3 regions of the Pantoea sp. sgz302252 genome follow, and region 1 is predicted to be linked to each of the others. Evidence: predicted binding sites of a transcription regulator. Region 1 holds the regulator's gene; each other region holds the start of a gene.
The links. Region 1 encodes CRP, which controls carbon source genes, mostly activating them, when cyclic AMP is high. Its sites were predicted from a motif close to ATGTGANNNNNNTCACAT; they were not measured.
Positions count from the first base shown of each region.

Region 2: a site for CRP is predicted at 3,455-3,472, ahead of ACLW56_RS20750 (DeoR family transcriptional regulator). Genes of this name have one in related genera too.
Region 3: a site for CRP is predicted at 3,429-3,446, ahead of hpt (hypoxanthine phosphoribosyltransferase). Genes of this name have one in related genera too.

Region 1 covers NZ_JBLFJW010000024.1:71,391-79,012, forward strand. Annotated here, with positions in the region: gene ACLW56_RS17535 (putative adenosine monophosphate-protein transferase Fic) at 1-382, shown strand, start outside; gene pabA (aminodeoxychorismate synthase component 2) at 414-977, shown strand; gene argD (bifunctional acetylornithine/succinyldiaminopimelate transaminase) at 1,057-2,274, shown strand; gene ACLW56_RS17550 (YccS/YhfK family putative transporter) at 2,364-4,436, opposite strand; gene crp (cAMP-activated global transcriptional regulator CRP) at 4,490-5,122, opposite strand; gene ACLW56_RS17560 (OsmC family protein) at 5,429-5,833, shown strand; gene ACLW56_RS17565 (phosphoribulokinase) at 5,926-6,789, opposite strand; gene ACLW56_RS17570 (YheU family protein) at 6,826-7,044, opposite strand; gene ACLW56_RS17575 (hydrolase) at 7,041-7,622, opposite strand, start outside.
Region 2 covers NZ_JBLFJW010000034.1:16,737-24,358, forward strand. Annotated here, with positions in the region: gene agaE (PTS N-acetylgalactosamine transporter subunit IID) at 1-804, opposite strand, end outside; gene agaW (PTS N-acetylgalactosamine transporter subunit IIC) at 794-1,576, opposite strand; gene agaV (PTS N-acetylgalactosamine transporter subunit IIB) at 1,588-2,061, opposite strand; gene kbaZ (tagatose-bisphosphate aldolase subunit KbaZ) at 2,066-3,355, opposite strand; gene ACLW56_RS20750 (DeoR family transcriptional regulator) at 3,605-4,414, shown strand; gene agaR (transcriptional repressor AgaR) at 4,739-5,509, shown strand; gene ACLW56_RS20760 (ROK family protein) at 5,714-6,634, opposite strand; gene ACLW56_RS20765 (Gfo/Idh/MocA family oxidoreductase) at 6,653-7,622, opposite strand, start outside.
Region 3 covers NZ_JBLFJW010000022.1:16,599-24,220, forward strand. Annotated here, with positions in the region: gene cueO (multicopper oxidase CueO) at 1-866, shown strand, start outside; gene ACLW56_RS16455 (glucose/quinate/shikimate family membrane-bound PQQ-dependent dehydrogenase) at 978-3,368, opposite strand; gene hpt (hypoxanthine phosphoribosyltransferase) at 3,576-4,112, shown strand; gene ACLW56_RS16465 (glycoside-pentoside-hexuronide (GPH):cation symporter) at 4,399-5,748, shown strand; gene ACLW56_RS16470 (GH116 family glycosyl-hydrolase) at 5,763-7,622, shown strand, end outside.

The sequences.
Region 1 (7,622 bases):
AGGGGAATTGCGCGAAGTCGATATCTCCCGTGGTGAGACCCGTTTCTGCCATTTCGAGTACATCGAAAATGAAGGCAACGATCTGATGCAGGAGCTGGAAGACGAACACTACCTCGTTGGGCTGCCGAAAGAGGCATTTATTCAGCGGCTGGCACACTACTACTGTGAGATTAATGTGCTGCACCCGTTCTTTGTCGGCAGCGGCCGTGCACAGCGAGTGTTCTTCGAACAATTGGCTATTCACGCCGGATATGTGCTGGACTGGGGAGTCGTTGACCCGGAAAGCTGGAGCCAGGCAAATCAGAACGGGGCGTTGGGTGATTTGCAGCCGTTGACTGACCTGTTCACTAAAGTGGTAAGCGAAGCGCAGGAAACTGAGTAGAATAGCGCGGTTTGCTGTCACCGGAGCCGCCATGATCCTGCTTATCGATAACTATGATTCGTTTACCTGGAACCTCTACCAGTATTTTTGCGAGCTGGGAGCCGAGGTGGTTGTCAGGCGCAATGATGAGATCAGTCTCGATGAGATAGCGCAACTGGCACCCGCAAAAATCGTCATTTCGCCTGGCCCTTGTACGCCAGATGAATCCGGGATTTCGCTCGACGTGATCCGCCATTACGCTGGCAAACTGCCTATTCTGGGTGTTTGCCTCGGCCATCAGGCGATAGGCCAGGTTTTCGGCGCGACCATTGTTCGGGCTGCCAAAGTGATGCACGGCAAAACCTCCCCGATAACGCATAACGGCACCGGTGTCTTCAGCGGGTTGAATAATCCCCTCACGGTGACTCGTTACCATTCTCTGGTGATTGACCCGCCGACACTTCCTGCCTGTTTTGAGATAACCGCAAGCAGTGAAACCGGCGAGATCATGGGCATTCGCCACCACGAATGGGATCTCGAAGGCGTGCAATTCCACCCTGAAAGCATTCTTAGCGAGCAAGGGCATCAGCTGCTGGATAACTTCCTTAAGCGGTAAATGCGCTTGCCATGATGTGATTTTTTATGCATATTTCGTGATTATATTTTCATAATCATGCTGCGTAAGAGGTTTTGACATGGCGAGTGAACAAACGGCAATTACCCGAGCAACTTTTGACGAAGTGATCCTGCCCATTTACGCCCCGGCGGAGTTTATCCCGGTGAAAGGGAAAGGGAGCCGTATCTGGGATCAACAGGGCAAAGAGTATGTCGATTTTGCCGGTGGGATTGCCGTTACTGCGCTGGGCCACTGTCACCCCAGACTCGTCGAAACCCTGAAAAGCCAGGGCGAAACGTTGTGGCACACCAGCAACGTTTTCACCAACGAACCTGCGCTGCGTCTGGGGCGTAAGCTGGTGGCATCGACATTTGCTGAGCGTGTGGCGTTTATGAACTCCGGCACTGAAGCGAACGAAACCGCTTTTAAACTCGCTCGTCACTATGCCTGCGTGCGCCACAGCCCGTTCAAAACCAAAATCATCGCTTTCCATAACGCCTTCCATGGCCGCTCCCTGTTTACCGTGTCGGTTGGCGGGCAGCCGAAGTACTCTGACGGCTTTGGGCCAAAACCTGCGGATATCATTCATGTTCCGTTCAATGACTTGCATGCAGTGAAAGCGGTAATGGACGATCATACTTGCGCCGTGGTTGTTGAACCTATTCAGGGTGAAGGTGGTGTGACAGCGGCGACGCCTGAATTTCTGCAAGGCTTGCGTGAACTGTGCGACGAGCACAAGGCGTTGCTGGTGTTCGACGAAGTGCAGTGTGGCATGGGGCGTACCGGTTCGCTATTCGCGTATATGCACTACGGCGTGACGCCGGATATTTTGACCAGCGCTAAAGCCCTGGGCGGCGGTTTTCCTGTCAGCGCTATGCTGACCACGGAAGAGATTGCCAGCGCTTTCCACGTGGGATCACACGGGTCAACTTACGGCGGCAACCCATTGGCCTGTGCGGTAGCGGGCACAGCTTTCGACATTATCAACACCCCGGAAGTGCTGGAAGGGGTGAAGGCGAAGCGTGAGCAGTTCGTGAAGCACTTGCAGAAGATTGACGCTGAACTGGATGTATTCAGCGATATTCGCGGTATGGGCTTGCTGATTGGTGCCGAGCTTAAGCCTCAGTTCAAAGGGCGTGCGCGTGATTTCCTGCATGCAGCAGCCCATGAAGGTGTCATGGTGCTGAATGCCGGGACTGATGTGATGCGTTTCGCGCCGTCGCTGGTGGTTGAGAGCGCTGATATCGATGAAGGGATGAAGCGTTTTGCTGCAGCGGTCAGAAAGATTGTTGGCTGACGTTTCGCCCGGCGGCACTGCGTTTGCCGGGCCTACGAGATGTGCCCGTCTGTAGGCCTGTGCAAGCGAAGCGCCGCCAGGCAGAGTTTCTACGTCCGCCGTTTCAACCAAATCCCGTGATGTGGACGTTGACGCCAGGCCACCGAAGAAATGGTGTGCATGGTATTCAAATGGCCAAGTATCCGCTGTAAATGCTGTTCCATGGTGCTTAACGGGCCGTGGGACAGCGTATCCAGTGACTCCATAATATTGGCGTCTCCACTTCCACCTGCTTCGTCATACTCCAGACGCTGCTGACACCGTTGCAGCGCAATCTCACAAGATTCCAGATACCGTTGGGCCAGCGACTCCGTCAGCATGTTGTGCTCGCGGGCAAGCGTGGTCATGGCGTTAATATGCTCGACAATAAACTGGCTGTGAGTCACCCACAGTTTCATGTCGGCAAGATAGCGCGAGTTGAAGCCGGGTTCCTGCATCGCCTGATTAAGCGAGTTGAACAGTGCGTTATGAGCCTGATTCACACGCATGCGCTGATAGGCGAGGGTTGGCGCTTGCGGGTCATTACTCAGAATAAGACGTAAGGCATCCTGATCGGCCTCCAGCGCTTGCTGGGCATTTTTGCGCAGCAGGCCGCTTTGCCACTGCGGCCACAGCCAGACCATGCCGCCGAAGGCAATCAGACAGCCAATCAGGGTATCGGCGAGGCGTGCCACGATAAACTGATCGCCGTTGAGCGTTAGCAACTGAATGGTGTACACCGCCGTCACCGTAAAGCCCACCGTCGCCCAGCCGTAGCTTTTGCGGATCATCAGGTAGCTCACGAGGGTTATCACCAGCATCGCCGCCAGCGCATAGCCCTCCGGGGCATGAAAGTGCAGGGTGATGCCTGCGATGACCAACCCAGCCAACGTGCCTGCCGCCCGGTGAAAAATCCTCACCCGCGTTGCGCCATAGCCGTTTTGGGTGACCAGCAGCACGGTCATCAGGATCCAGTAAGGTTTGGGCAGATGCAGCGCCGTGCCCATCAGGCTGGCAATACTGAGCATCACGCTTATCCGCGCGGCACTGCGCAGGGCGGGCGATTTCAGCGAAAGATAGCTTTTTAGCGCCGCGAATACCGGCAAACGGCGTTCGTTATCGGCCATTAAATCGCGCGGATAGAGCGGGCGTTGCAGGCGCAGCACGCGTGCTATGCGGCTGAAATGCCAGACGCAGAATTGGCCGACCGGGTTATCCGGCTGCTGACGGGCGATTTTCTCCAGCGCGCCAATCTGCTTGTCCATCGAGAAACGCTGGGGAAAACGGTGGTAAAGAATATCATCGGCCATCACGCGCAGGCGCGTGGCGATGGTTTGAGCATTCCAGCGGATCACCGCTTCCGCATGGCTGCGCTCGACCAGCTTTTGGACTTCTGCCGGCTGGTGCAGGCTGACGGAGATGTGCTCCTGCAAATCAAGGCCCATCTGGAAGGAGCGCAGCAGGCGTTTGTAATCATGGTTCTTATTGGCCGCCAGCATGTGCAGCTGCTGGTAGCACTGGGTTATCAGGTCGACGGCTTTTTGCTGACGCGCCAGCAGGGGTGGCAAAGCTTTTTCTGGATCGGTGTGCTGGGTCAACAGGCTGTACTTGGCTTCGCAGTAATCCGCCAGTTGGCGATACAGCAGGCTCAGCGACTCCCGCAGCGGCTGTTCACGCCACATCCAGAACCAGAACCAGTTAAACAGGCCATACCAAAGCGTGCCGAGGGCATAAATCAGCAACGGCTCCCAGACTGGCATGTTGCCCGCAAGGCTCAGGGTAAAAATCGCGGCGATGAGAGACGCGGGAAGCAAACGCGCATGCAGAGAACTTATCTCGGCCGTCACGCCAAGCGTCATGGCGAGAACGGTCAGGATCAGCGGTAAGGGGAGGCTCTGCTCCAGCAGTAACTGAACCGCGAGGCTGCAGCCTGCAAACAGCGAACCGCCGATAATCAGGCGTTTGAAAAAGCGTTTGTGTGGCGTATCGAGACCGGCAATGTTGCAGCAGGCGGGAACTAACGAAAACAGCAATCCGTATTTGAGATACCCCAACACCAGACCGATAGCCACGGGGGTACAGAGCACCAGGGTTTGCCGCAGTGCATAGTTAATTTCCGGGTGATAAATTAGCCTGCGCCACATAGCGGTAGAGACAAAAATGGCGTATTGCGCGAACAATACGCCATTTAACGAGCTTAGCGGGTGCCGTAAACGACGATGGTCTTACCGTGGGCGGAGATCAGGTTCTGATCTTCCAGCATTTTCAGAATACGGCCAACGGTTTCACGGGAACAACCCACGATCTGCCCGATTTCCTGACGGGTAATTTTAATTTGCATACCGTCCGGGTGAGTCATGGCGTCAGGTTGTTTCGCCAGGTTCAGCAGCGTCTGCGCGATACGGCCGGTCACGTCGAGGAATGCAAGGTTGCCCACTTTCTCAGAAGTGACCTGCAGACGACGAGCCATCTGCGAGGAAAGGCGCATCAGAATATCTGGATTAACCTGGATAAGCTGACGGAATTTTTTGTAGGAAATTTCGGCCACTTCACAAGCGGTTTTTGCCCGAACCCAGGCACTACGCTCCTGACCTTCTTCGAAGAGACCAAGCTCACCAATGAAATCGCCCTGGTTGAGGTAAGAGAGGATCATCTCTTTCCCCTCTTCGTCCTTGATCAGTACAGCAACTGAGCCTTTCACGATGTAGTAAAGCGTTTCTGCTTTTTCACCCTGGTGAATCAGCGTGCTCTTCGATGGGTACTTATGAATGTGGCAATGAGACAAGAACCATTCAAGGGTAGGGTCTGTTTGCGGTTTGCCAAGCACCATGCGCGGTTATCCTCTGTTATAAGCTGTCTCCAGTGGCAGACACGATACTGCCGCTGGCTTTGCAATCGTATCCTTCCCTGTGCCTGGGAAGTCGGCTGTCGAATTATGCAGCAGCCTGTAATGTGGTGTCCTCTGCGTGCACACAGCACTTCACTGCATGACTGTAGCATCCCGACTGTTTTAGCATAGCTTTTGCTGCGTGTCTCCTGGTGTCTCGCTTCAGCATGACGCACATCTCCTTCCGTTGCGAGTTTTGTTATGTGCGCGTAATCTGAGAGGAAAATGGCAACTTCGGAGTTAAAAATTATGCAAGCACGTGTGAAATGGGTTGAGGGTTTAACCTTCCTGGGCGAGTCTGCTTCTGGCCACCAAATTTTGATGGACGGTAACTCTGGAGACAAAGCACCGAGCCCGATGGAAATGGTGCTGATGGCGGCTGGGGGTTGCAGCGCTATCGACGTGGTGTCGATTTTGCAGAAAGGGCGTCATGACGTGAAAGACTGCGAAGTGAAGCTCACCTCCGAGCGTCGTGAAGAAGCGCCACGTATGTTTACGCACATTAATCTGCACTTCATCGTGACGGGCAAAGATCTGAAAGAAGCGGCGGTCTCTCGCGCGGTGGATTTGTCAGCAGAAAAGTACTGCTCTGTGGCGCTGATGCTTGAGAAAGCCGCGAAGATCACCCATTCGTTTGAGGTGGTTGAGGCTTAAATGTGTGCGGCCTGATGCCCTCTCCCCAACCCTCTCCCACGGGGCGAGGGAGCAAACACTAAAAACCTTCTCGCAAGAGAAGGTTTTGCAGTTTACCTTCTGCTATCCATTAACCGCTCAACCAGCGGTGTCATGATCAACTCCATCGCCAGCCCCATTTTCCCTCCCGGCACAACCAGCGTGTTCATGTGTGAAATGAACGAACCTTGCAGCATCGCCAGCAGCCAGGGGAAATCGATGTCGCCCAGATTCTGGAAATGGATAACCACAAAGCTTTCATCCAGCGACGGAATGCCTTTAGCGGCAAACGGGTTAGAGGTGTCTACCGTGGGCACGCGCTGGAAGTTGATATGCGTGCGTGAGAACTGCGGCGTGATGAAGTTGATGTAATCCTCCATGGAACGAACCACGGAATCCATCACCGCTTCACGAGAATGCCCACGCTCACTGGTGTCACGCGTAAGCTTCTGAATCCATTCCAGGTTCACAATCGGGACTACGCCAACCAGCAAATCAACATGCTTTGCCACATCATGCTGAGGCGTCACTACGCCCCCGTGTAACCCTTCGTAGAACAGCACGTCGGTGGGTTCCGGCAGCGGTTGCCAGGGCGTGAAAGTGCCTGGCACCTGATTCCACGGCACGGCTTCATCATAGGTATGCAGATATTTGCGCGACTGCCCGCTGCCACTTTGGCCATAGGTGATAAACGTCTGTTCAAGCAAACCGAAGTCGTTGGCATCCGGGCCGAAATAACTGATATGGCGGCCCATGTCGCGTGCTTTACGGATTGCCATGTCCATTTCAGGGCGGGTGTAGCGATGAAAGCTGTCCCCTTCGACTTCGGCGGCGTTTAAATTGAGCTGAGCAAAGATCTTACGAAAGGCGAGGCTGGTGGTGGTGGTCCCCGCGCCGCTGGAGCCGGTCACGGCAATCACCGGGTATTTGGCAGACATAACGACTCCCTGGGTAAGCAGTGGTAATGAGTAGAGTCAGCCGCGAAATTGAGTGCGGGTCATCAGGTTGACGGTCTCGTGCAGTTCGGACCACACCAAAACGACTTCCCCGCTTTGCAATTGCTGTTTGACGTCGGCGACTTTATCTTCGAGCGAACGTTCATGTTCACCATAATCGGTGCCTTCGCGCAACACAAAGCTTTCTATCAGGTTTTCCAGCGTTTCGGGAGCCAGATCCTGCCAGGGAATGATCATGCGATAGCTCCAAGAAAACGGGTTAGCCAGTCTGGAATGCGTTTTTCCAGCCACATTTCGGGATGACGCAGCGTGCCGCCGACAAAGCCAACATGCCCGCCGTATTCGGTGAGCTGATACTGGATATTTTTCGGCAGCTCTTCCTGCGCGGGAATGGAGTGGTGATCCATAAAGGGATCGTCTTTGGCGTGAATAATCAGCGTCGGTTTGGTTATCTGGCTCAGTACAGGCATGGCGCTGCACTGGCGGTAATAGTCGATGGCATCGGCGAACCCGTGAATTTTCGACGTAATCAAATCGTCAAACTCGCGGATACGGCGAACGCTTTTCAAACGCTTAAGATCGACCGGCAGCGTGCCAGGATAAGCCTTCAGCTTGCGTGAGGCATTGGCCTTCAGCAGATTCAGCAGGTAGCGCTGATAAACACGGGAAAAGCCTTTGTCCATGTGGTAGCTGCAAGCTTCGAGCATAAACGGCGCGGAAACGATCACTGCGGCATCAAGCGGCGTCGCGTCGCCTTCTTTGGCCAGCAGGCAGCCGAGCATGTTGCCGCCCAGCGAGTAGCCGACCGCCGCCGT
Region 2 (7,622 bases), on a different contig from region 1:
ACGGCGAACCAACCAGTACATGGTCAGGGTGTAGACTAACGGCAAAAAGGCTGGCATGAGTTTGTCGATAACATCGCTTTGCAGCTTAACGACGGCGTCACCAGCGGTAATTTCAAGCGTGGTCGCGAGTCGTACGTAGGTTGCGACCAGCGCGCCAATGACCGTCATCCCTACGATGGATGCAGCATGGCCGACTTTTTGGGTGTTAGCCTTGATGAGTGGAATGGCTGATACCCCCATCCGATAAGCATAGTGAGCCAGACCAAAACGCAGGCCCAGATGCACCACGTTAAACATGACCAGAAAAACCACGGCACCCAGAACAGAACCTTGCAGGGCGAGGCTTGCACCAATGCCACCGCAAATGGGCAGTAGCGTTAGCCAGAACATGGCATCACCAATACCACCCAGTGGTGCACCCACCGCGATTTTTGTACTCTGAATGCTATTGACGTCCTGCTTGGAACGTTCCATCGCCAGGATGATGCCGATGACAAACGTGACGAGGAAGGGATGAGTATTGAAGAATCCCATATGGCCCTTCATCGCTCGGGCCAGATCGCGTTTGTTGGTGTGGATCTTTTTTAGCGCGGGCAGCAGACCGTAAAGCCAGCCGGAAGCCTGCATACGTTCATAGTTAAACGAGGCCTGCAACAGCATGGAACGCCACGCGACACGGTTGATATCTTTTTTGGTGAGCTCCGCGCCGAGCTGCTGATCCTCATAGATGTTTTCGTTAACGCCGGTGAGGCGTGTCTGCTCGCCCTCTGCGGCCGGTGGCAGTGTTGTTTGATTAGATGCCATCTTCGAATTCCTCTTTTTGCGGAGCCTGATTAGCCGCGGGTTGCGGATCTTTACGGAGCAGATCGATGAGCGCCATGGCTAACGCTGCGGCGGCAATAGCCAATACCGGGAGCTTCAGCCAGGCTGCGGCCACGAATCCAATAATGAAATAAGGGATGTAGACGTTTTTCATCATGATTTTCAGCAGCACGGCAAAGCCGATGGCTGGCATGATGCCACCTGCTACGCCCAGACCATCAATCAGCCGTGCTGGCAGTACGTCGATGGCCGTTTTCGCATGTTCCGCGCCGAAGTAGATTGGCAGGAAGGCGCAGAGAAAATAGAACGTCCCAAGGGCTAACAATGCGAGATAGTTCACCCGTTCAATGCCGTTAGTATCCGCGTTAGCCGCCATACGGTCGCAGCGCGACATCACACCTGACATGACTGAGAACAGGAAGGTAATGCCCATTTGTACCGCCACGGCAAACGGAACGGCCACACCGACGGCAACATTTGGCTTCACGCCAGTGGTGATAGCAAATGCCGTACCGACAATGGTGCCGATGATCACGTTAGGTGGCTGAGCGCCGGCCAGTGGGGCCAGACCCATCCAGACCAGTTCCAGGGTTCCCCCGGTGAGAATACCGGTGTGCAGATCGCCCAGAATCAGGCCGACTAGCGGACCCAGTACCACCGGGCGGTGCATATGGGTCAGGCCGTTAAACATATCCAGGCCCGCGATAAAGGCGAGAATGCCCAGTGCGGCTGCCTGCAACAAACTGATTTCCATCGCTATCTCCTTCAGAGAAGTTTAAACAGATCCTGAGCGGGTTCTGTTGGCACGCCCTGGACAAAGCAGGAAACACCCGCGTTTTTCAGGGCGCGGAATGCCGCAATATCACCAGCATCAATGGAGACTGTTTTGGCAATCTGCTGCTTACCGTCGGCGTAGTGCATATTGCCGACATTGATTCGGGTAACGGGAACGCCGCCTTCGACCAGTTTCAGGAAGTCTGCTGGTGTCTTACAAACCAGCAGGATTTTTTGGCGATCGGCCGCGCGGTGAATGTTGTCGATAACCTTCTGCAGCGACCAGAAACGTACGGCGATACCTTCCGCCAGGACCATTTCCATCAGATTTTGCTGGACCGGGTCTTCCGCGACTTCATCATTCGCGACAAGTACCAGGTTGGCGCCAGCAAATCCTACCCACTGAACGCCGACCTGCCCGTGAATTAAACGTTCATCAATACGGCTTAAGACAATATTTGGCATAACGTCATCCTTCATTTTTACCCTGACAGGCGGCGTGATACTGACGTATCACATCCTGAATATGGTCGATGATTAAGGCTTGCGGTGTGGCGGCAAGTTGGCCTTCTCGCACACGCGTGTACTGAATGGGCAAATATTGGCTGATAAGCGGAAGAGGCAATTCCTCATCCGCCAGGTTGCGTACGAGGTGCGCTAATGCTTCATCTATTTCTTTGTCCGGCCAGTAATAACGCACTCGATCTGAGTAGCTATATCCGCGAGCGAGACGGCGGGCATGACTGTCGCCGTGGTAGTGACTCTGCCAATAACCGGGTTTATCAAGCATAACGTTTTCAAGCACTTCACGCAGTCTGGAACAGGCACGGGCGGGCACCAGCTCTTCTTCCATACTCGCCAGCGCAAAGAGGGCTTCACGCAGGGCGAAGGTTAATGCCGGGCCGACCTTTAAGATGGCAAAGTGATCGAGGACCAAACGCTTCAGTGCTTGCGGTGTCTGGTAGTCAGTGGAGTGTGCTTCGTAGATTAAGGTATCGAAGTCTTCAACCATCCTGCTGAGTGCAATAGCTTTTTCCGGAAGATAATCGATGACATGGGTATGATCGAATTCGACACCCGGTTGGACAACCAGGCCGATAATACGCGACCAGATATTGCTTAACCCTTGTTCTTCGAAGGCACTAAAGTGCGCTCGCAACGTGGCTTGTGCAGCCTGTGGCGTGGTGACTTCAAGTGTGTTGAGGGTTTCATGAGCCCCGCCGGGTACCGGTACTTCGGTGCCAATGACATACACCAAATCGCAAACACCGAACGTTTCTAAGCTGGTTGCTTCAGCGATTTTTGCCAGGCGAGCAGCGCGTGCGGCAACAATCTCATCGGTCAGCGGCGTGAGGTCATCAGCGCAGGACATACTGCAGTCGAGGTGTATTTTTTTAAACCCGGCGGCAACATAGCTTTGAATCAACGTCTCTGCATGTTCCATTGCTTCTTCGGCAGGGGCTGTCTGCCAACGGTTTGGCCCCAGATGATCGCCTCCTAGTATGAGCTGCTCTTCCGGGTAGCCGAGTTTTGCCGCTAATCCCACGACGAAATGACGAAAATCTTTTGGGGTCATGCCCGTATAGCCGCCGAACTGGTCGACCTGGTTTGAGGTCGCCTCAATCAGCAAAGGCGTGCCGTGATCGCGTGCGAAGCGGATAGCGGCTTCTAGCACCTGAGGATGTGCGGAACAGATCGAATAAATTCCATTTCCGGCACCTTGCTTATGAAGGCCAACCAGGTCAGTTAAATGTTTCACTTTCCTCTCCACTATTGATGAATTGGATAATTATCTTTCGTTTTGTTTTCATTGATACTGCATTAAGCGTTTCCAAAAATAAAACGAAAGGTTCTGGCCGTGCGATCTGTTTCACAAAAGAAACGCAACGAAAGCAAGTGGCTCGGGATTACGGTATCTACACGCCGGTTCAGACTTGCATTCTGTTAAAGGAAAGGCGTTAATAGATAAAACGAAATGAAACGAAAGAATTAAGGTAAGGACCATCTTATGAAAAGTGCTGAGATCGCTGCCGATAAGCGTGTGCCCGGTACCAGTGAAAGGCGAGAGCAGATTATCCAGCGGCTGCGTCAACAGGGTAGCGTGCAGGTTAATGACCTTGCGGCCGACTTTAATGTGTCGACGGTCACTATCCGTAATGACCTGGCGTTTCTGGAGAAACAGGGTATTGCGGTGCGGGCTTATGGTGGAGCACTGATTTGTGACAGCCATATGCCCTCAACGGAACCTTCCGTTGAGGATAAAAGCACGCTCAATATTGCTCTTAAACGCAGTATCGCGCGAGCAGCAGCAGACCTGATTCAGCCAGGTCAAAGGGTCATTCTTGACTCAGGGACCACAACGTACGAGATCGCGCGACTGATGCGCCACCATACTGATGTTATTGCTATGACAAATGGCATGAACGTCGCCAATGCGCTACTGGAAGCCGAAGGGGTTGAGCTGTTGATGACCGGCGGACATCTTCGTCGCCAGTCACAGTCGTTTTATGGCGATCAGGCAGAGCAGTCGTTGCAAAATTATCATTTTGATACGCTGTTTCTCGGGGTGGACGCCATTGATCTTGAGCGTGGTGTCAGCACTCACAACGAAGATGAGGCTCGTCTCAATCGCAAAATGTGTGAAGTCGCAGAACGAATCATTGTCGTGACAGACTCCAGCAAATTTAACCGTTCGAGCCTGCACAAGATAGTTGATACTCCGAGGATCCATATGATCATTGTTGATGAGGGCATTCCTGAAGAGTATCTGGAAGGGCTGCGCAAACTCGGCGTTGAGGTTGTGCTGGTGAATCAATAGTGAACGAAATGTAAAAAATGTGATGGCCTTCAACATCTGCAACAAACCCGCTTAACGCGGGTTTTTTTATCTGCGACTTTCGATCTTCTTGCTCGAACCCCTAATGGAGGTGGCCGATGCTAACCTTATTTCTTTCATTTTTTCGTTTTTGCTCTTTCGGTTTGTACAAACCGAAAGAATGTTGACGGTTTAAACGCAACAGGCAGGGTGCTGGTGTGTTCACAAATTCACCAAATGGCTTCTGATGTAATATATTCGAAAGATAACGAAAGCGTTTTAACGCTAAAAAGAGAAGCTTTTTGCAACTGTTATGGAGCGTAAGCAATGTTAGATAGCGTAAAACGTCGCGAGCAGATTATCGATTTGCTGTGCGATCAGGGGAGTGTGCGGGTTGAGCCGCTCAGTGCCCGTTTTGGCGTTTCCAGCGTGACGATCCGCAACGATTTGCGCTATCTGGAGCAGAGAGGTTGCGCAATGCGTTCTTACGGTGGTGCGGTGCTGAATCATCATTTTGCCTTTGATCGCCCACTGCAGGATAAAGATCGGTTAAACCGCGACGTTAAATCGCAGATTGCGGAAAAAGCGGCCAGTTTCGTTAAAGATGGAGACACGCTAATCCTCGATTCAGGTTCTACGACGACGCTCATTCCCGCTTATCTCAAAAATCGCCGCGATCTGGTGGTGATGACTAACGCCCTCAACATCGCCTGGGAGTTGGCTAATTTTGAGCGTATGGATGTGATGTTGCTGGGAGGGAATGTCCGTCAGAGTGTCTTCTCACTGTATGGGCCGTCGGCCGAACATCAACTTCGGCAATACCGTTTTGATAAGCTTTTCCTGGGGGTAGATGGTTTCTGCCTTGACGCCGGGATCACCACGCCGCACCCGGGTGAGGCACATCTTAATCGGGTGATGTGTCAGGTCGCGCAGGAGATAACGGTTGTTGCTGATTCCAGTAAGTTCGGCCGTAAGAGCTTCTGTATGATTCGCGAGGTTGAGGAGATCCATCGGGTGATAACCGACACGGGGATCCCGGATCACTATCGGCAGGCATTGGACAAAATGGGCGTAGAGGTGGTACTCGCTGATGAGTAATGCAGCAGAAGAACAGGGGAAGCAAGGGCTTCCCCTGAGACTGATGACAAACCTCTAACGAGTGCAGTTTTGTCATTAGCGACCGAACAAAAAATAAGGAAAATCAATTCATTGATTTTCGGCTGCTCACCACAAAGAAGGAAAAACCACGCTTTTTCCTTCTTTGTCAGCAATCTGAGGGGAAGCAAGGGCTTCCCTGTTCCTCTAGCTTTGCAGCGCATATTGCTCTGCTTGCAACAGGGCTGCTCCGCGAACGCCGCTGCTGGCACCGTGTACTGCAGGCAAGATTTTGGCGGGCTCCAGACCTGGGAATAAATAGCGTTTCATCGCCTGTGGGAGTAAGGCGTAGATCGCTTCTACATTTGAAACACCGCCCCCCAGCACGAAGGCGTCGACATCCAGAATCAGCTGCAGTTGTGCAAGTGTTCCCCCGAGCATATCCACCCACGCCGTAATGGTGGCCATCGCCTGCGGCTCCTGCTGCTGATAGCCTTCCCACAACGCATCCATAGTGACTGTTTTACCGCTAAAGTGGCGGTGCAACCCGAGCAAGCCTGGACCTGAGAGGTAGCGCTCCACGCAGCCACTCAGACCGCAACCGCAGGCAAGCTCAGGCAATTGATAGCGCCGGGAAAATTGTGCAGCGAGAGGCAAATGACCGAACTCACAGGCCATGCGATTACGACCCCGATAGAGCTGACCATCGATAACCAATCCGCCGCCGAGCCCGGTGCCAATGATCGCCCCAAAAATGCGTGGGTACTGGCGAGCCTGTTGAGTGTGGGCCTCAGAAAGTGCGAAGCAGCAGCAATCGTTATCCACCGCAATCGGTCGACTCACTCTATCGATGAGATCGTCGACGATACGGCGTCCGGTCAGGCACGGGACGTTTGAAGACAACAGTTCGCCAGTTTGCCTGTCCATCAGTCCAGGCATACCAATGCCTATTTTTCCTTCTTCACCTGTCGCCCAATCGGCTGTATCGATAAGGGAAGAGAAAGTGGACAAAAAAAGCTCGTAGTCCTGAACGGGTGTGGCGACGCGCTTGCGCCAACGAATCTGCATTTCGTCATCAAAGGCAACGATTTCCGTTTTAGTGCCACCAATATCAATGCCGTAAAACATGCCGCGTCTCCTCAGGTGTTACAAATCAATCAGTCTGTTTTCCTTGCGCGAACGCTCGGCAGCAAACACCATCAGATGGCTCTCCAGCGCTTCATCCGGACCGGAAAGGATCAAGCTCTGGTCACCTGCCATGACCGCATGAATGAATTTATCCATCAGATAATAGTCTCCGCCACCGTGACCCCCCATCTGCGTTTGCGTCCCGTCCGGAATGTCATCAATGGTGTGTACTGTTTCGTGGTCCGTCAGAAAATCGAACACACGGATAGTTTTGCCATTGCCCTCAAGGTAGCCGCGGGTGCCAAACAGGCGCGTCTGGCGATCTTCCATTTTAGTGAAGGCCGTCATTGTGAAAGTCACCGTTTGCTGATGAGCAAAGCGGAAATTAACGACCTGGTGATCGACGACATCGTTATCGCAGCGGTAAACACAGCGGCCATAAGGGCCGTCACGAAGGGCCTGGCGAACGTTCTCTTCCGTTGGATTTGCGGTCAATACCCGGCGGAAATGCGGGGTGCATTTAGGGTCGTCGCCAAGATAGATTTTGCAGGCGGACCAGGGGCAGGTCGCTTCAACCTGGCAGTCAAGACAGCGATCGGCAGCCCCTTTTGGCTGATTTTCCGCAACAAAGTGGCTGAGGCTGCCGTAGGAACTGACCTGACTGCAGCTATCTCCCATGATGTAGCGGATCCAGTCGAGATCGTGACAGGACTTTTGCAGCAGCATAAATGACGATTGCGCCTCATTCCGCCAGTTACCTCGTACGAAGGAGTGTGCCTGATGCCAGTAACCAACCGGTTCCAGATGCTGCATGCTGAGGATGTCGCCGATAACACCTTCATTCAGTAACGATTTCAACTTTTGGGTATAGCGGGTATAGCGCAGCACATGCGCGACGACCAGCAGAACATGATTGCGTTTCACCGCATCGATGATGGCTTCGCAATCTTCCGGTGTCGGAGCGAGCGGCTTCTCAAGAAGGATGTGG
Region 3 (7,622 bases), on a different contig from region 1:
GTTTGCTTAATGGCTGTAACGCTCGCTCGCTGAATCTGGCGGCCAGTGATAATCGTCCGTTGTATGTGATTGCCAGTGACGGCGGCCTGCTCGTCGAACCGGTGAAACTGAACGAACTGCCGATGCTGATGGGCGAACGTTTTGAAGTGCTGGTGGACATCAGCGACGGGAAAGCTTTCGATTTGGTGACATTGCCAGTGAATCAGATGGGTATGGCGGTTGCGCCGTTTGATAAGCCTCATCCGGTGATGCGCATTCAGCCAGTGCAAATTTCTGCTTCGGCGACGCTGCCGGATAGCCTCGCAACGCTGCCAGCCCTGACAACACTTGAAGGGCTCACGCAGCGCAAACTACTGCTGTCGATGGACCCGATGCTCGACATGATGGGCATGCAGGCGCTGATGAAGAAGTATGGCGATCAGGCCATGGGCGGGATGGATGATGGGCAGATGATGGGCCATGGTGGAATGCAGAGGGATCACGGCAACATGGGCCATATGAATCACGGTGGCAAAGGCTTTGATTTCCATAACGCCAACCGCATTAACGGCAAAGCCTTCGATATGGCGAACCCGATGTTTGCAGCCAGCCGCGGTCAGTTTGAGCGCTGGACGATATCCGGTGAGGGCGACATGATGCTGCACCCGTTCCACATCCACGGCACGCAGTTCCGAATTTTGTCCGAGAATGGCAAGCCGCCAGCAGCGCATCGCGCGGGCTGGAAAGATACGGTGAGAGTCGAAGGCGCGGTGAGCGAAGTGTTGGTGAAGTTTGACCATGAAGCATCGAAAGAACATATGTATATGGCGCATTGCCATCTGTTAGAGCATGAAGATACGGGGATGATGCTTGGGTTTACGGTGTAAAAAAAAGCCGGGTGGCGGCTAGCACCTGACCCGGCCTACAGTTTTGAACATGCGCTCATGTTTGACTATGTTGTAGGCCCGGCCAGCGTAGCGCCGCCGGGCAATTCCTTTTTATTTCGCTTCATCTGGCAAAGCGTAAGCCACAATATAGTCGCCCATCCTGGTACCAAACGAACCATGACCCCCCGCAGAAATGACTACGTACTGCTTGCCATTCACTTCATAGGTCATCGGCGTTGCCTGGCCACCGGCTGGCAGACGGCCTTCCCACAGTTTGTCACCGTTAGTCATATTGTAGGCGCGCAGATAGTTATCCGCAGTGGCCGCAACAAACAGCACGTTACCGGCGGTGGAAATCGGGCCACCCAGCATGGGCATCCCCAGATTGAACGGCAGTTTAAACGGCATTGGGAACGGCAGGCTGTCCTGCGGCGTACCGATGCGTTTTTTCCACGCGATCTGGTTGGTTTTCAGATCCAGAGCAGAGATATAACCCCAGCCCGGCTGTTTACACGGCAGGCCAAACGGAGACAGGAACGGGTTCAGCGTGACGCCAAACGGTACGCCGTACTGCGGCTGAATACCGGTTTCTGTTCCTGAACCTTTCGCATCTTTAGGCGGCTCGATTGGGTTGCCAGGGCCACGAGGCATCAAGCGTGAAACGAACGGCAGGGCAATCGGGTTAGCAATAGCAACCTGACGGTTCGGATCGACGGAAATACCGCCCCACTCAAACATCCCCAGGTTGCCCGGGAACACCAGCGTGCCTTGCTCTGACGGCGGAGTGAAGATGCCTTCATAGCGCAGCTGGTGGAACATCACGCGACAGACCAGCTGGTCGAACATCGTCGCGCCCCACATATCCGCTCCGCTCAGATCTTTCTTCGGACGGAAGCTCAGATCGGAGAACGGCTGCGTTGGGCTAAGGCGATCGCCTTTGGCTGGGCCTTGTGGCACGGGTTTTTCTGGGGCAGGCACCACCAGTTGACCATTACGACGGTCGAGCACAAAGATGTTACCGGTTTTCGCCGGAGCGTAAACGACTGGCACGGTTTTACCGTCAACGGTGATATCCGCCAGCGTCGGCTGAGACGGTTGGTCCATATCCCACAGATCGTGGTGAACGGTCTGGTAGCTCCACGCCAGTTTCCCGGTGGTGGCATTCAGCGCCACAATCGCGCTCGCATAGCGTTCCTGCTCTGGTGTGCGGTTACCGCCCCAGATGTCGGGAGTGGTCACACCCATTGGCAGATACACCAGATCCAGCTTCGCATCATACGCGGCAGGTGCCCACGAGTTCGGCGAGTTCAGGCTGAACTTGTGTTCGTCATTAGGGATTTCATTGGGATCTTTCGCGCCTGGGTCAAACGCCCACAGCAGCTTACCGGTGTTAACGTCAAAACCACGAATCACGCCAGAGGCTTCACGGGTTGAGAAGTTATCGGTGACGGAACCCGCAATGACGATGGTTTTGTCGGTAACGATCGGCGGTGACGTCGGCTCATACATGCCTGGCGTGGTCACTGGCTGGTTAGTCTGCAGGTTCAGCACGCCTTTGTTGGCGAAGCTTTCACACAGCTTGCCGGTATCGGCATTCAGCGCAAACAGACGGCCATCGTTCACCGGCAGCAGGATGCGGCGCGGACAATCCGCCACCACGTCAGTGGGCGCGCTATCCGCTTTGGCTTCATGGTAAGAAACACCACGGCAGGTCACGTGCTGGAAGAAGGTGTTGGTGTTGAGCTGTGGATCAAAATGCCACTTCTCTTTCCCTGTTGCAGCATCAAGCGCGAACACGCGCTGGTGAGCGGAGCAGAGGTAAAGCATGTCGCCCACTTTAATCGGCGTCACTTCATTGGTGATTTCACCCGGATCGTTCGGCTGCTTCAGGTCGCCGGTACGGAATACCCAGGCTTCTTTCAACTGGTGCACGTTATCGGCGTTGATTTGCTTGAGCGGTGACCAGCGTTGACCTTCCTGGTTGCGGCCATAAGCTGGCCAGTCCTGATCGGCTACCTGAGAAATCGGCGCGGCAGGCGTCACATCAGTGCTCAGCGTGCCGTTGATTTCCTGTGGGTCGTGGAAGCCTGCCCAGGTGAGGATGCCGCCGGTAATCAGCAGAACCACCACCAGTGCCGCGACCGCGCCTGCAGAAGGCACAATCAGGCGACGCGAAACAAACGGCAGAATCAGCCAAATGCCGAAGAACACCAGAATGTCGCTGCGCGGTGTCAGCGCCCAGAAGTCGAAGCCGACTTCCCAGACACCCCAAATCATGGTCGTCAGCAGTACCAGCGCATAGAGCCAGAGTGCAGCACGCTTACCGCGCCAGAGCATCGTGGTCACCGCCAGCATCACCAGCCCGGCGATAGGGTAGTACCAGGAGCCGCCCAGCGAGACGAGCCAGATTCCCCCGATCAGCAGATACAGCCCGCAGAAGGCTGCAAACAGCGCCGTCAGCTTCACCAGAAGCCCGGTCTGTTGTGGTTTTGTTTCCGCCATAGAAAGCACACCTATTAAGTTGTTAATTTTTTAGTAGCAATTAAGTATAGGATTTAACAAATGTGATCGGAATCGCAAAATGAGCTTTATTATCTCATTCACCGAAGAAATCGATTTGCTGGTATACTGCATGGCTTGCCGATCAATGCCGTAGACCAGTGGCTACGGGGTTGAGAGATTTATCTCTGAAATCAGATGGTTAGTGAAATGAAACAGACTGTTGAAGTGATGATCCCGGAAGCGGAGATCAAAGCGCGTATTGCCGAATTGGGCCGTGACATTACCGCACGTTATCAGGACAGCGGCAGCGAGATGGTGCTGGTTGGCCTGCTGCGTGGCTCATTTATGTTTATGGCAGACCTGTGCCGTGAAGTGCACGTCTCCCATGAAGTCGATTTTATGACGGCCTCCAGCTACGGCAGCGGTATGTCGACCACCCGTGATGTGAAAATCCTCAAAGATCTCGATGAAGATATTCGCGGCAAAGATGTGTTGATCGTTGAAGACATCATCGATTCCGGTAACACGCTGTCAAAAGTGCGTGAAATCCTCAGCCTGCGCGAGCCGAAGTCTCTGGCGATTTGTACGCTGCTGGATAAGCCAAGCCGCCGTGAAGTCGACGTGCCGGTAGAATTCGTCGGCTTCTCCATTCCTGATGAGTTTGTTGTCGGCTACGGGATTGATTACGCTCAGCGTTATCGCCATCTGCCTTACGTGGGCAAAGTGGTGCTGCTCGACGAATAAACAAACATTTTCTGACGCTGACGCAGCGCCTGTCAGCGTCAATCGTGATAACTGTCCTTCCTTGTTTCCCCCATTTATTTTCATTCCCTTCTTTTTATTTTTATGAGGCTTTCGTTTTGTTTTCAATATTCTTTTTTATTGAATGACGATCACACTCACAGAAACAAAACAAAACCATTTATCGTATTGTTGACCGTGCTAGGCTGTGATTCGAAAGATAGCGTAAGTTTATGGATTTCATTTCATTACTCTGGATTTAGCTGTACCAGTAAAGAAGGAGTTTAAAATGAGCAGCGGTTACAGTGTCAGTGCAATGGATAAAGTGTCTCGGCGAACGTTAGTGAGTTATACGTTGGGTGCCGCAGGTGACAACTTTATTTTTATCATGATCGTCACATTTTTGATGATGTACTATACCGATTATGTTGGCCTGCCTGCCCAAACGGTGGGAACGCTATTTTTAGTTACTCGTATCTGGGATACCGCCTCGGATCTTATCTGGGGAGTATTGATTGATAATACGCATACCCGGTATGGGAAATTTAAACCTTATCTGGTACTGGGCGCGACGGTAGGGAGCATTGCTCTGTTTGCAACTTTCTCTGTGCCGGATATTTCCCTACAAGGAAAAGTTATTTATGCCTATATCACATACTTTTTGTTAAGTACGGCATTTACTTGTTTTGATGTCCCTCTTTTCGCATTAGCGACAGTGGTGACTAAAGATCCGCAGCAGCGTAACCGTCTTGTTTTTACAACGCGCTCCGGGGCGATGGTTGGCCAATGGATTGCCAGTCTGATAACGATCCCTTTACTGTTGATCTTCAAAGATAACTGGTCGATGGTGGCAGGTTGCTATGCCCTTTTCTTTTTTGCTACGGCAATGCTTACTGTTGCGAATGTGAAAGAAAACTATATTACTGGAAATAAAGAACGCCACTCCGCCTCACTTTATCTCTGGCTGATAAAACATAATCGTCCTCTGGTTATCCTGATGGGGTTCTGGATTTGTTTTAATTTCGTCATTTCAGCCCGCGTGGGATTCGGTCTCTATTATTTTAAATACCTCTTTCACAGTGAAGCCGCGATGGCGACATTCCTTGGTGCATCAACTTTTGTCACAGTTATTGGGGCTGTTTTTGCCACGGTATTTGTTCGACGATTAGGCAAGAAAAAGCTGTGCATGGGGTCTGCCATTCTTTTAGGTTCTGCTTGTTGTCTGCTGTGGTTTGTGACCTTATTACCCGTATCATGGGCGATTATTTTGCACTGTATCCCGAATTTCTTTCTGGGCATTCTGGGAGTCACGCTGGGTGGAATGTTGCCGGATACCATTGAATATAACGAATGGAAAAATGGCAAGCGTGCAGAAGGCATGATCTTCTCATTGAATATGTTCCAGCTTAAATTTTCAGGTGCTGTAGGTGGGGCATTGACCGGCTTCATTCTGGCATGGGTTGGTTATATACCTAATGTAGAACAGACCACAACTGCGGCAAACGGTATTAATATAGCCTTTACCTTACTGCCTGGTGCCTTGTTTATCTCCATGAGTTTTCTCCTGATTCGCTACGAATTAATAGAAAGCCATTGCGAAGAGATTGTTATGGCGTTGAGAGAACGCACCACGGAATAAGGTGAGGAGTAAAAATGAAAGTTTATACCGCTTCGCATACTCGTGAAATTGCTTTGCCCATGGGGGGGATTGGCGCTGGTTGTATCAGCCTTGCGGGGAATGGCCGACTTGTTGACTGGGAAATTTTTAACCATCCAGATAAAGGGCGTAATAACGGCTATAGCCATATTGCTGTTAAAGCCAGTAAACAGGGGGAATGTGTAGATGCCAGAGTTCTTCATGGTCCTATTCAGGAGCGACTGACGGGCAATTACCATTTGAGCAAACGGTTAAAGAAAATGCATGCCGGATTTGGTTTTGGCCCTGATAGTGAAACGCTCGCGGGTATGCCGCATTTTAAAGAAAACACCTTTTGCGGTAATTATCCTTTCGGCAAGGTTCAGTTTTTTGATGCGCGATTTCCCGGCAACGTCAGCCTGGTGGGTTTTAACCCCTTTATTCCTGGTGATGATAAAAATTCCAGCATTCCGGCAGCTTTTTTTGATATCGAAATTGAAAACACCACTGCAGACACGCTGGATTACAGCATTGCCCTTTCGGTGAATAATCCGCTGGCGCAAGGCAATACGCGCAACAGTCATCATCATGAAGACGGCGTGCATCGGATGGACTTCAGCCAGAATGTCTATCCAGACAGCGATCCGCGATTCGGAGAGATGTGTATTGGCACTGATGCGGAGGACGTAAGCTGGCAGCAGTGTTGGTACAGGGGGACCTGGTTTGACAGCTTGTCAATATTCTGGCGTGAATTTCTCCAGCAGGAAAGGTTCTGCGACAGGCAGTATGACGAGCCTTCTGCGCTCCATCATGATACCAGCACGTTGGCAGCCCATATTACGCTGGCACCGGGTGAACGCAAAAATGTGCGTTTTGTTATCGGCTGGTATTTCCCACGAAATTATAACTTCTGGCAACGCTGGTATGACAAACAGACTGAAGAAGTTCTTCGTTATGAGGATTACCGCGGTGAAGAAACCTGGCGGAATTACTATGCCACTCAGTTTACGGGAGCAGGGCAGGTGGTTGGCTATGCGTTTCAGCACTGGAAGGAACTGGTGAAATGGAGTGAGAGATTTGCCCGGCAACTTGAGCATTCCACGTTGCCTGAAGTGGTGAAAGAAGCTATCAGCGCCAACCTTTCTACGCTGAAAACACCTACCTGCCTGCGGCTGGAGGAAGGGGAGTTCTATGGTTTCGAGGGAGGACTGGACAACATAGGCAGCTGTGAGGGGTCCTGTCTTCATGTCTGGAATTATGCTTACGCGCTACCGTATCTGTTTCCACAGCTTGAACGCAGTATGCGTGACCTTAATCAGCGCTATAACCTGCGCCCTGACGGCAGCCTGGCCTTCAGGTTGATGCTGCCGTTAGGCCAGTCAGTATTTGACTTCCGCGCCTGTGTTGACGGTCAGTATGGCGAGGTGATCAAGATTTATCGCGACTGGAAAATCAGCGGCGATAATGCGTGGCTACGAGAAAAATGGCCAGCGGTAAAAGCGATGATTGCCTTTGCCTGGGATCCTGAAAACCCGGACAAATGGGATCTCAATCGCATAGGGGTGATTTCCGGGCGTCAGCATCACACCCTGGATATGGAGTTGTTTGGGGCAAACAGCTGGCTTACTGGCTATTGGCTTGCGGCACTGAAATGCGGGGCTGAAATGGCTGTATTGATGGGGGAGCCTGAGACCCAACAGCAGTGGAACACTCTCTTTATACAAGGTAAACGCTACTGCGATAGTGCGTTATTTAACGGGGAATACTATTGCCAGACGGATAACCTCCGGCAGCGTGACGTGTTGGATCCTTACTTTATCGAGACAGAAAAAACGTGGAATCTGGATGAAGGAACGCTGTATGACTTTTACTGGAAT